4 regions of the Pseudorhodoplanes sinuspersici genome follow, and region 3 is predicted to be linked to each of the others. Evidence: predicted binding sites of a transcription regulator. Region 3 holds the regulator's gene; each other region holds the start of a gene.

Region 1 (3,279 bases), 970 kb from region 3:
GTCGCGGACACGCATCCCCGTTGCGTAGACGTCAAAGACCACGCCGTAAGATGACGTTGACGACGCGACAGCCAGTGAACTGCGCTGCTTGGCTGGTTTTCGACCGGCTGTCAAAATGGAGACCTTGCTATTTAAGCGCGACGGCTAGAAGCGCTTGGTCGACAGCACGTCGAAGGTCTTTGCAATCGTATCGACAGATTTGTCGTAGGTCGCGAGCGCCAGCGAAGCGATCAGCGCATCGACAACTGCAAGCTGCGCGATCCGGCTGGTCATCGCCTCGGTGCGGAACTGCGTCTCCTTTGCCATCGTGTGGAGAACGATATCGGCATGGCTCAGCAGCGGCGCCTTGCCGTAATTGGTGATGCAGATCGTGGTCGCGCCGGCCTGTTTGGCGAGCCGCGTCGCCGTCACGGTTTCGATCGTGCTGCCGGAATGCGAGATGGTGATGGTCGCAACATCGCGCCCGGTCAGCGATGCGCTGATCGCCTGGACATGCGAATCGATCACGACTTTCGTTTCGATACCGATTCGCATCAGTCGGTAATTGGTATCCTCCGCGACCGGCGCCGCGCTGCCGACGCCGTAGACCTCGACCCGCCGTGCCTTGACGATGGCCTTCACCGCCCTCGCCATCTGCGCGGTATCGAGAACTTTGAGCGTATCCTGCAGCGCCTGGATATCGCTGGCGAAGATTTTCTCCAGAACCGCGCGAGTCTCGTCGCCGCGATTCAGGTCCTCATGGATGAACTGAACCGGCTGAACCAGGTCGCGCGCCAAGGCGATCTTGATCTGCTGAAATCCGCGCGCGCCAAGCTGCTGGCACAGCCCAACCACGCTGCCTTCGCTCGATCGCGTCTTCTCGGCGACCTCGGTCACCGACATGTGCACAACGTCGCCGGCATTCGCGAGAATGAAGTCAGCAATGCGCTGCGCTGTTGGCGACAATCTCGCGCGCATCGCAGAAAGGCGTCCAACAACGCCAGTAAGCGCGTCCGCCTGCAATCCATTCGTTTCCGAGGCCCTGTTCGGATTCACCCCTTCCGGACGAACATTTTTTCGCGGCCGGAACGCCGTCGCCTTTTTCATATTGCCGCCTGCATGGCTTGTTGAGGAGTGATCTCACGATAGCCGTCGATATCATCCACTCCCAACATGGCGCCCGGATGAACACGCACGAACCGCAAGCCCATTCGCCGCGCACCGGCACCGTCGGTGTCCGGATTGTCGCCAATCACGACGCCCTGATCGCTGGCGATCCCGAGCAGATCCAGCCCCTTCAGAAACAGCGTCGGCTCCGGCTTACCGATGACGCGATAAGACAGCGGACCGGTGCAGGCCAGCAAGGCCGACAGCAATGCTCCGGTTTCCGGAACGATCTCACCGGCAAGACCGGGATGCGTGTGATCCGGATTCGAGACAATGAGTCTTGCGCCGGCCCGTATCGCGTTGGCGGCCTTTGCAAGTCGCCCATAGGTGAAACGCTGATCACGCGCGAGAACGACGATATCCGGGCGGCCCTCGCTGAGCCGAAGGCCGATGCCGCGCGCATAACGATTCAACGCGACGCTGCCGATCAGCATCACCCGCGCTTCCGGTTCCTCCTTCATGATGCAATCCAGTGTCGTCGTCCCGGCCAATACAATGCGCTCTTCCGGCACCATCAGCTTCGCCGCGCGCAAGCGGCGCGACAATTGCGCAGGCGTATGCTCCGCATCGTTCGAGACGATGACAAAGCGCCGCTCCAATCGTTCGATGAGTTGCACGGCGCCGGGCAGCGCCTTTGCGCCGCTCATCAGCGTGCCATCGAGATCGACCAGATAACCAATTTTTCTATGCGCGCTCATGCCGGCGATTCCAAAGCGTCTCGCATCCTTCGTAATCGTATTCTGAGATATTCTCAACATCATAAACAAAAATATTGAGATAGTTTCATCCAACTGTCACAGAGCGCTGTTTAGGTGTGCGGGCTTGCAAAGGGGAGATCGCGAGCGATGGCTGCCCTCAGCATTCGCCAGGCCCATAAATCATTCGGTCCAACGGCCGCAGTCCACGACTTTTCGCTGGACGTCGGCGATGGCGAATTCGTCACGCTGCTCGGCCCATCCGGCTGCGGCAAGTCGACATTGCTGCGCCTGATCGCGGGCCTTGAGACGCTTTCGTCCGGCGAGATCCTGCTGCAGGAGCGTGCGATCCACGACCTCGCGCCGTCGCAGCGCAATATCGCGATGGTGTTTCAGTCCTACGCGCTTTACCCGCACAAGACCGTCGCCGAAAACATCGCGTTTCCGCTTCTGATGCAGGCGCCGCTGCCGCTCCGTATTCCCGGTTTGCGCCGTCTTGTCCCCGGCTGCGGCGCGCTCGGTCGCCACATGACGGAGAAGGTCGCCAGCGTCGCGCATATGCTGCAGATCGCTCATCTGCTCGCGCGCAAACCGGCGCAGTTGTCCGGCGGCCAGCGCCAGCGCGTTGCCCTCGCCCGCGCCATGGTGCGCGAGCCGCAATTGTTCCTGATGGACGAGCCGCTCTCCAATCTGGATGCGAAATTGCGGACATCGACGCGTGCCGAGATCGTCGACCTGCATCGGCGGCTGGGAGCGACATTTATCTATGTCACGCACGATCAGACCGAAGCGATGACGATGTCCGATCGCATCGTGCTGATGCATGAGGGCCAGATCCAGCAGATCGGAACGCCGCTCGAACTCTACGAGAACCCGAAGAACCTGTTCGTTGCGGAATTCATCGGCCAGCCAAAGATCAACCTGCTGCCGCTGCAATTTGCGGATGGCATGCAGATCCTTGCGGACCAGATCGTCCGCGGCCTTCCCTCCCAGATCGATGGCATGCCGCTGCCTTCGCATAATATCCTTGTCGGGCTACGGCCCGAAGCCTTCACCTTGTGCGACCCGGGCGAGCCCGGAGCCCTGAACGGCAGTATCCATCTCGTCGAGGCACTCGGCAATGAAACGCATGTCCGGCTGATGCTGCGCACGACCGAGATCATTGTTCGCGTGCCCGCAGCCAGCGCTCGTGGCTTGAAAGCCGGCCAGCCGCTCGCCATTCGTCCGAACTGGAACAGCGCGCTGGCCTTCGAAGAGAGCGGTCAGCGCGTCAAGGCCGATGCATTGCGAGCCGCCGCATGACGACGACGAGCACCATAGCCCTCTCGACGTCGAACGCGCAGACGAAGCGCGAGACATCCGTCCCTCTCATCGCGAGCCCGTTCTATCTTGCCCCGGCCTTCATCCTGCTGGCCGTCTTCTTCCTGCTGCCCGCGGC
Region 2 (3,279 bases), 1.2 Mb from region 3:
TGGCCGGCATCGTGCCGCACGAGGTGACCGTCTTTCAGGAGCGCCATTGTGTTGCCTTGCAACCCGTGGCGAGCGGGATAGCAGCCGGTGGTGAGGCTGGCCGAGACGACGCGCGTGCAGGAGGGGAAGATTGTGCGGTAATTGGCAAACTGCTCTGACTGTCTGGCGAATGCCGCAAGATGCGGGGTGGTCTCGGTTGAGATGAGATCACGTCGCAGGCCGTCGAGAATGACGAGGATGGCGCGATGCATGTTCACGTCGCCACATCGTTCAGCAAAACGGAGAAGACGTCGTAGTTGCGAAGCTGTAACGGCACGGGGACGTTGTCTTTCAGCGGATGCGAGAGAATGAACGGGACGACCTGTTCCTCGAGGCCGCCATGGGAACGCAAGCGTTCGCCGGAAAGCTGCGACAAGTCGTGGTCGCGCGCATGGGCGCCCAAAGCGACACCCTTCCTCGCCACCACGGCGATATCTCCCTCGCGATCGGCCGGAAGGTCGAAACGCAGGCATGCCTCCTCACGTGGTGAGGCCATGGCCACACCGGGTGTCTGCCGAATGACATCGATCACCTCGGAGTGGGACAGCCCGGGCCGTTGAAGGTGGACACGGACAAAGCCCCCGAGTGCACCGTGATGGCGAACGAAGGGATCGGTAATCGGGCAAATAACGCGCGTCGTGCCGGGGCCGAACGCGGCGTCCAGCAGATCGCTGAGATAGATGACGTTGGGCGCGCCGTCCGCAACCGACATATCGCTCATGCCGTGGTCGGCAACGATTCCGAGGCGCGCGCCAAGCGAAAGGATCTGTGCCAGTCGCTGGTCCACCTCACGCATGAATTCTAGTGCTTCCGGCGCATGCGGTGCGTGCTTGTGCTGCACGTAGTCGGACAGCGAAAGATAGGTCAGTTCCGGCCGTTGTGTCTCAAGCAGGCGGATTCCGGCATCGAGGACGAACAGGGAGAGGTCGGCGGAATATTGGTCCGGCGCACGGCGCCCCACGAGCGCTTCGATCTCGGCAACGCCGTTCTCGGCCTCGCTCGCCTCGTCGGCTTTTTCAGCCGAAAAGGCGATGCCTTCGAGCCCATCTCTCACAAGCCCATGACCCAAGGCCTTGCGCAATTTGTCCTTGGCGGTGACCGCGGCAACTTTCGCGCCAGCTTCCGAGAACCCCGCAAGGAGTGTCGGCGCGCGCATCGGCGTCGCATCGACCATCATGATCTCCGCACCGGTTTCACGATCGAGGTAGAAGTTGCCGGAAACGCCGTGAACGGCAGGCGACACGCCGCAGACGATCGACACATTGTTGGGGTTGGTGAAGGTCGGCATCGCAGCAAGCGCCAAAGTGGCAAAACCCTCGCGCCGCATGCGGTCGATGGTAGGGATGACGCCGGCCGCACTTGCCGCTTCGATATAGGCGGGATCACATCCGTCGAAGCAGACGACGACCGCCGGTTGTTTCGGCCACGCATAAGTGCGCCCGTTGGCGGTGACGGCCGGTCGGTCGGCAGTATGGGAAAATGTGTCGGACGTCGCCCGGTTCGGCCGGCTCATCGGAATATCCGTGGGTTTTCCGTTGTGAGGCTTCTGATGTCTGTTGGCAGGGATAGGTAGCAACGCCATGCGACACATTTGTGACTTAAGAGGTACATTTGATCCCGTTTGAAATTCGTGAGACATGGGATCAGCGGCAGCCGGCGAAGCCGGATCCATCAACGGGAAGAAAAGAGGGCTCGCGTGAGCCAGAACAACGGCGGATCGACAGCAGACATCGAGAGCGGAGATGCCAGCGCCGATGCAGCGCTCATCGCCCGCATCTGCTGGTACTATTTCAAGGAAGGGCAGACCCAGGATGCCATTGCGCAGCGGCTGAAGATCACGCGCAAACGGGTCAATCGCATTCTTGGCGATGCCCGCGAGAATGGCTTCGTCCAAATTACGATCACTGATCCAGTTGGTGTCTGCGTCGCGCTGGAAGCGGGTCTTGTCGAGCGTTTCGGTCTAAGGCGAGCCATCGTCGTGCCCGCACCCATGGCCGAAACCGATGTTCGCGTTTTTCTTGGAGCGGCGGCGGGGCGCTATGTTTCTGAAGCTCTTCCACCTGCAGGATCGCTGGGCATCACGTGGGGTGGCACGATTAACGCCGCGGCGCAAAACGTGAAGCGCAGAGCGCGGGATGGAAGTCGTGTGGTGCTCTTGTGCGGCGGGCTGGCGCAGGGCACCCACGTCAATCCTTTCGACAATGCGGCCATGATGGCGCGGGCGCTCGATGCGACGTGCTATTACGTCACCGCTCCGATGTTTGCGGAAACACCAGCGCTCCGGGATGCACTCGTTGCCAGTGAGCCTGTCCGGTCCGTGTTGGCGATGGTGCCCAAGCTTGATTTGGCGTTGCTCAGCGCCATCGATCTGTCGGAGCAATCCAAGGCGCTCGAATACGGCGTGATCTCAAGGGAGACATGCCGCTCGCTGCTGGATGCGGGAGCCGTCGGAGACATCTGCGGCCACTATCTTAATGCAGACGGCCAGGTGATCGAGCACCCGCTCACAGCGCGGGTTGTCAATCCGGCGCTCAAGGACCTGCTCGCGATCAAGGAGCGTGTACTGGCCGCCGGAGGTCTGCAGAAGACCGCGATCATACGCGCGGCCATACGTGCAGGTTTGTGTGATGTGCTGATAACCGACGAAAGTGCTGCACGCGAACTCATTGCCTAGCCTATTTCGGAAGCCGACTGCGCGTCGGATCATGCCCGCAACAGTGATGGGATAGTGATCTCACACAGAATACCGCGTCAGGCAGCGATTGGCGGAGGCGGCGAGATACAACTCGCCTGGCGTCGTCGCTGAGCTCTTCCGCGAGCGGGCTTGTGTATCCCCGACCGTGCGTTTGTCCGGTTTGATGTTCCGCATATTCGGGGGAGACTTCCCCTGCCGCGTGTGCAAGGCCGGGATGCCAACGCCGCACTACGTAACCTTCCGCGGTCGAGTGCTCCGGCTTGAAACGCCTTAGCGCGCTCTCAAAATTTCAAGGTGATTTCAATAACATCAGTGTTCGCAGTTTTATTCCGACCGGCGCACCATCAGCCTCTCCGGCCCCATTCTTTCTCATCCGCGCCCGTTCGCCGATCTGCAAGAACCCTCGTAAAATCAGTCATTTCAGAATACATTGACGCCCGGCGCGGTTCGCGACCGTCCGTGGGCATCCGGCCTCTCCGGGTACACTGTGGTACACTGGAAGTGCCGGGTACACTGGCGGTCCGCTTGCGAGGGACCTATTCCCA
Region 3 (3,279 bases):
CCTTCGCCCTGCACCGGCTCCATGATGATCGCCGCAGTTTCCGGCGTGATCGCCTTCTTCACTGCGTCGAGATCGCCGAAGGCAACCTGTGTGAAGCCGCCGGCCACGGGGCCGAAGCCTTCAAGATATTTCTGCTGGCCGCCGGCGGCGAGCGTCGCCAGCGTGCGGCCATGGAAGGCGCCTTCGAACGTAATGATGCCGACGCGTTCGGGCTGGCCATTGGCCGCATGGAATTTGCGCGCGGTCTTGATCGCCGCTTCCATCGCCTCCGCGCCGGAATTGGCGAAAAAGACCACATCGGCAAAGCTCGCGCTGCACAGACGCTTGGCGAGCTTTTCAGCCTCCGGCATCTGGAACAGGTTCGAGACGTGCCAGAGCTTGTGAGCCTGGTCGGTCAGCGCTTCCACGAGGACAGGATGCGCATGACCCAGCACATTGACGGCAACGCCGGACGAGAAATCCAGATAGCGCTCTCCCGTCGTGGCCGTGAGCCACACCCCTTCTCCCCGCTCAAAAGCGAGTTCGGCACGGGCGTAAGTCGGCAGAAGATGTGAGAGCACGGCGATGGTCCGGCAGAATTTGCGTCCCAAGACGCAGAACAAAAACGAAATATGCCGCCCCGGCGGGCGGCACTTATGCACATTCTAGGTGTGCTCCCCCCGCTGTCAACACACGCGAACGGTAATGCAATGCCGCATTTCGTTGAATAAAGCGAGGAAATGAACACCTTTATGGGGATGTGGCTTCGCGGACTCTTGCGGCCGAGTCCAGCCATCTTGTAGTGTCCCATCTGTCGGATACGACATCTCGTGCGGCGGACCTAAATTCAAATCTACCAGTGGTGTGCGTAGCGTCGGCGGCTTTGCGCTGCCCGATGAGGGATTCGGATTCCGCGAACACCATGCTGACAGGAGAGGCTCAATGACGTGGACGGACGAACGGGTCGAGCAACTCAAAAAGCTCTGGTCGGATGGCCTTTCAGCCAGCCAGATCGCGGCGGAACTCGGCGGAATTACCCGGAATGCGGTGATCGGCAAGGTCCACCGTCTCGGGCTTTCCGGACGGACAAAGGCGCCCTCGGCCAGCGCGCCGCGGCCGCGCAAGCCACGAACGACCCATATGCTGAGGGTCGCAAGACCCGTGGTCCGGGGGAATACGGCCCTGGCGCATGCCTACGCCTATGACTACGAAGTCGAGCCCGAACAGGCGCCGGTCGAAAATGTCGTTCCGATGGGCCAGCGCCGCACCTTGCTCGAGCTCAACGAACAGACCTGCCGGTGGCCGATCGGCGACCCCGCGACCCAGGACTTCTATTTCTGCGGCGGCCATGCACTGACCAGCCTGCCCTATTGCGCCTATCACTCGCGCATCGCCTATCAGCCGCCGGCGGCGCGGCGCGACAAGCGGCCGGCCCATCGCTGAGCATCGCGGCGGACGAGCAGACGAAAGAAAACGCCCCGGACCACAATCCGGGGCGTTTCTTTTTCAGATCATGCGGGTTCAGCGATAGCGCGGATCTATCGATCAGCTCGCCTTGCCGAAGCGATCGTCGATCGAATAGCCCGAGCCACGCACGGTCCGGATCGGATCGCCGTCACGGCCGCGATTGAGCGCCTTGCGCAGCCGACCGACATGCACATCGACCGTGCGTTCGTCGATATAGACTTCGCTGCCCCAGACGCCGTCGAGCAACTGCTCGCGCGTGAAAACGCGGCCCGGACGCTCCATCAGAAATTCCAGCAACCGGAATTCCGTCGGCCCAAGATCCACATCACGGCCACCACGCGAGACCCGCTTCTTCACCCGGTCAAGCTCGATCTCGCCGAGCGTCAGAATATCGGCCAGCCGTTCCGGCCGGGACCGGCGCAGCAGGGCGCGAATACGCGCCACAAGTTCCGGCACCGAAAACGGCTTGGTGACGTAATCGTCCGCACCGGTCGACAGACCGCGCACGCGCTCGCTCTCCTCGCCGCGCGCGGTCAGCATGATGATCGGCATCGACTTGGTTTCAGGGCGCGTCCGCAACCGCCGGCACAGCTCGATTCCCGAGAGACCCGGCAACATCCAGTCGAGCACGACAAGGTCTGGCGTGCTTTCCCGCAGCCGCGTATCGGCATCGTCGCCGCGGGTCACGGTTTCGACCTCGTAACCCTCGGTCTCAAGATTATAGCGCAACAGGAGAGAAAGCGGTTCCTCGTCTTCGACAATCAGGATGCGCGCATTCGGTCCACTCATCATCAGCGTCTCATTCAGCCTTGGATGCCGACGGGCGCAAAGCTGGTGGTGTCGGCTTTCGGACGTTCGAGCGTCAACGGCTCGCCCTTCATCATGTAATGCACCGTCTCGGCGATATTGGTCGCATGATCGCCCATCCGCTCGATATTCTTGGCCGAGAACAGAAGATGGATGCAGAAGGTGATGTTGCGCGGGTCTTCCATCATATAGGTCAGCAATTCGCGGAACAGCGACACGCACATCGCATCGATTTCCTCGTCACGCTTCCACACCTCCATCGCATCGTCGATGTTGCGGGCGGCATAGGCATCCAGCACCCGCTTGAGCTGGGTCAGAACCAGCGTGCCCATATGTTCGACGCCGCGGATCAGCTTCAGCGAGGGGTATTCGCCATTGAGATCCAGCACCCGCTTGCTGATATTCTTGGCCAGGTCGCCGATCCGCTCGATCTCGTTGGCGACGCGCATTGCGCCGACGACCTCGCGCAGGTCGACCGCCATCGGCTGGCGGCGCGCAATCGTCAGAACCGCCTTTTCCTCGATTTCCCGCTGAAGGGTGTCAACCTGCTCGTCCGATGCGATCACCTTGAGCGCCGTGGTCGTATCCCGGCGCGTCAGAGCGTGAACCGACTCGGCAATTTCCTTCTCGGCGAGGCCGCCCATTTCGGCGACCATGCGATTGAGTTCCTGCAGGTCGGCGTCGAAGGCCTTGGTAATATGGTTAGACATTGTCTCGTCCTCGCTCTTGCAGCGGCCGGTCAGCCGAAGCGACCGGTGATGTAATCCTGTGTCCGACGATCATGTGGTGTCGTGAAGACCGTTTCTGTAGGGCCCTCCTCCACCAGATTGCCGAGATGGAAGAAAGCGGTCCGCTGCGATACGCGGGCGGCCTGCTGCATCGAGTGGGTCACGATGATGATCGTGAAGTTCTGCCTCAATTCGTCGATCAGCTCTTCGATACGCGCGGTCGCGATCGGATCGAGCGCCGAACACGGCTCGTCCATCAGGATCACTTCCGGACCCACAGCGATCGCCCGGGCGATGC
Region 4 (3,279 bases), 1.4 Mb from region 3:
TGTCGCAGAGATACGCCGGCGAACCTGCATTGCTGCCGTATCAAGCGGCTCCGACGATCCAAAACGCGGCAACGTCGTACGATAAGCACGCGCCAGGAAGATCGCCTCAATCAGATCACCGCAAGCCTGCTTTATAGCCAGCGCAACCAGCTCTCGATCATAAAGCGAGCCTTCGCACATCACGCGATCGACGGCACGGCTGAGCTGTCCATCGATCTGCGATAGGCTGAGTTCGGGTGTGTTCTGGTCACCGCGCCGCTCATGCGCCAGCAGGCGATGCGCATTCGCAATCGCTGTCTCGCCGCCCTTGACTGCAACGTACATAACTAGGCGCTCCCTTCGATACGCGTCGAGCGCGGGACAGCGGCCACCGCGTTATCTGTCAACAGCAGCACATCGACACCACGTGGAAACAAAGCGCGGTTGTCGGTCATACGATGAACGAAGTCCTCCGGTAGCGGTCGCGCTGACAGCATCTGCACGCCGTCAATACCCGGCCCCTTCAGAGCGATCGAAGGCCCGCTTGATAGGCTCTCAACTTGCAGGATCAACGTTGTCGAGCGATCCGGATAATCCGGCGCTCCAAGCGCAAACCCCATAAAGTCAGGCGCATTCGCCGCATCCGCGATCAATGCGAAAGCCGCCTGCTGCGGATCATGCGTGATCGGCGCACCCGTGTGGAAACGCAGCCAGAGCGAAACATCGTTCGCATCGGCCAGAGCAGCGTCCAGCCAGACCGGGGTTTCGTAGTCAAGCAATGTCAGAATAGTCGCGGCAGCACCGCCAGACAACGGCGCTGGCGGCGACAGGTCGTGGCGCAGGTCGTGAACAAGACCCGGCCGCGACATTGCTTTCATGACCGCACGGAAGGCGGATTGCGATTCAAAAACCGGTTCGGAGAATGCAGGAGCGAGCGAGACGATCATTCTAGTCCTCACCCCGCACCATGGTGAAGAAATCAACGCGTGTCGCCGCCGTCCGGCACTCGTTCTCAGTGCGTTCTGCATCGATGCGCATCCGCACCGGCGACAACACATGACGTTCGACAGCCTCACGGTGTTCATCGCTCTGCCACAGCGCGTCGCACACGGCTGCAAGCCGCGCTTTGTGCCGGTCACGACCAAGTGCGTAAGAGAATCCAACTTGGCCCGACTGCAACTGTACGGCGCAACGCGTGACAGTCGCTTCACCGACGTTGAACGGGGCACCATCACCGCCGATCCGCCCGCGCAACATCACAAGACCGGATTCCGGCGGACGCAGATCGGTATGCTGAATGACCTCGCCGATGACAGCCAAACCGTCGGCAATCTCTTGCAGCTTCGCCTCGGCCAGAATCCGCATAGCGTTCTGCCGGGCAAGGCGAGAAGCGAGTTTCGTCTCTATGGATGCGCGCTCGGTCATGAGAAAAAATGTAGCATGAAGTTGTCTAGTGTGATAGACAACTTTCTAGCGCATGCACAATGACGCTTTGATGACATTCCGCAGTCCGATGGGAACAAAAAAGCATGGCGCATTCCGGTGAGGCCCTGAACACTGTGTCGCCGGCCGGCGTGATGCTATGGCGGAAAATTGCTGACGATATCGAACATGCGATCGTGCGTGGCGACTTCGCCACTGGTGAAAAACTGCCTAGCGAACAAGACATTGCAGATCGGTTTGGTGTAAATCGTCACACCGTGCGCCGGGCCTTGGCTGAGCTCACCGAACGCGGGCTGGTGCGTGCCGAGCGCGGCAGCGGAACCTATGTTGAACCTGCCCGGATTAGCTATCCCATCCGCGCACGCACACGCTTTTCCGAAATCATCAATGCATCCGGGCGCATGGCGGGCGGACGTTTACTGGCAAGCTCCAAGGAGCCTGCACCGCGTGACATCGCGCTCCGGCTCGATCTTCCGCCGAATGCGATGACGATCCGCCTCGAAATCCTGCGCAGCGCTAACCGCGTCCCGATTTCACTCGGAACGACCTGGCTACCAGCTGACCTCGCTCCCGATGCTGCCAAGATTTACCGAGCCGCGCGCTCGGTCAGCCGCCTGCTCGCGCATATCGGCTTTCGGGATTACAAGCGCCGCGACACACGCGTGTCCGCGGCCATGGCGGATGCGATCCACGCTGCAAAGTTGCAACTCACGCCTGGAAGGCCGCTGATTGTGGTCGACAGTGTCGATATTGCGTCCGATGGTAGGCCGATCCTCACGAGTCATGCACGCTTTGCTGCGGATCGTGTCGAACTTGTCATCGAGAACTGAGCTGCACATCATTTAATCGCCGCGACAGCAAAATTTCAAAAATTAAAACTATTGATGTCAGCAGCCATCTTCAAACGATGGCAAAGCGCTTTTCCGGCCTGTTCACAAGCGCTTCGCCGGCAAAAGATCGAATGACAATTCCGCGACAAGACAATGACGGAAAAGTCGGCAGGGCTATAAATCCAGCAAAATCAACTGCTCAGAAGATAGACATCGCACGGCACCGCCTTCATCGCACTGTCATATACCACTGTTAGCCCCGTTTCATGGATGCGGGAGCTATGACATGAAGGCTGAACCAATTCTGGTCGTGCGACATGTCTCAAAGTCTTTCGGCAACTGCCAGGTTCTGGACGATGTCTCGTTCTCGCTGTCGCGGGGCGAGATGGTTGGGTTGATCGGCGCATCCGGCTCCGGCAAATCCACACTCATTCGTACCATCGCTGCCCTGACGCCGATTGACCGCGAGAAAGACAAAGGCGCGCCCTGCTCGATTCACCTGTTTGATCAGGCGATTCAGAAGAATGGCTGCGTCACACGCGCAGCCGCCGGCTTGCGCTCGCGTGTCGGCGTGGTGTTTCAACAATTCAACCTGGTGCCACGACTGTCGCTTTTGATGAATGTCTGCCTTGGTCTCCTCGGACGCATGTCCGTGATCCCGGCGACCTTCGGGTATTTCACGCAGGATCAGAAGGTCAGTGCCATGACGGCGCTCAAGCGCGTCGGCATCGCCGAACATGCGTTGAAACGCGGCAGCCAATTATCGGGTGGACAACAGCAGCGTGCCGCGATTGCGCGTACATTGGTGCAAAACGCGGAAATCATCATCGCCGACGAGCCCATCGCCTCGCTAGATCCAAGCTCGGCCCGCCGCGTCATGGACATTCTCGCGGACCTGAACAAGCGCGACAACATTACCGTTCTGGTGTCGCTGCATCAGGTCGAATATGCGATGCGCTATTGTCCACGAACAATCGCCCTGAAAGGCGGCAAGATCATTTACGACGGCCCCTCAAGCGCGCTGACG

Evidence for each region. The regulator PhoB, encoded in region 3, activates phosphate uptake and scavenging genes when phosphate is short. The targets are predictions, from matches to a motif close to TGTCATNNANCTGTCAT.
Region 1: CAK95_RS00970 (HAD-IIA family hydrolase) is a predicted target of PhoB. The motif match lies at 1,928-1,944, and genes of this name have one in related genera.
Region 2: phnA (phosphonoacetate hydrolase) is a predicted target of PhoB. The motif match lies at 1,622-1,638, and genes of this name have one in related genera.
Region 4: phnF (phosphonate metabolism transcriptional regulator PhnF) is a predicted target of PhoB. The motif match lies at 1,464-1,480, and genes of this name have one in related genera.

What each region holds. Positions count from the first base shown of each region.
Region 1 is NZ_CP021112.1:205,456-208,734, forward strand. Features, by position in the region: gene CAK95_RS00965 (MurR/RpiR family transcriptional regulator) at 145-1,086, opposite strand; gene CAK95_RS00970 (HAD-IIA family hydrolase) at 1,083-1,844, opposite strand; gene CAK95_RS00975 (ABC transporter ATP-binding protein) at 1,992-3,143, shown strand; gene CAK95_RS00980 (carbohydrate ABC transporter permease) at 3,140-3,279, shown strand, end outside.
Region 2 is NZ_CP021112.1:2,391,718-2,394,996, forward strand. Features, by position in the region: gene CAK95_RS11585 (alkaline phosphatase family protein) at 1-251, opposite strand, end outside; gene phnA (phosphonoacetate hydrolase) at 254-1,552, opposite strand; gene CAK95_RS11595 (sugar-binding transcriptional regulator) at 1,736-2,713, shown strand.
Region 3 is NZ_CP021112.1:1,172,489-1,175,767, forward strand. Features, by position in the region: gene CAK95_RS05855 (aspartate aminotransferase family protein) at 1-560, opposite strand, end outside; gene CAK95_RS05860 (GcrA family cell cycle regulator) at 922-1,422, shown strand; gene phoB (phosphate regulon transcriptional regulator PhoB) at 1,525-2,238, opposite strand; gene phoU (phosphate signaling complex protein PhoU) at 2,250-2,963, opposite strand; gene pstB (phosphate ABC transporter ATP-binding protein PstB) at 2,993-3,279, opposite strand, start outside.
Region 4 is NZ_CP021112.1:5,758,563-5,761,841, forward strand. Features, by position in the region: gene CAK95_RS27915 (carbon-phosphorus lyase complex subunit) at 1-324, opposite strand, end outside; gene phnH (phosphonate C-P lyase system protein PhnH) at 327-926, opposite strand; gene phnG (phosphonate C-P lyase system protein PhnG) at 928-1,344, opposite strand; gene phnF (phosphonate metabolism transcriptional regulator PhnF) at 1,509-2,252, shown strand; gene phnC (phosphonate ABC transporter ATP-binding protein) at 2,539-3,279, shown strand, end outside.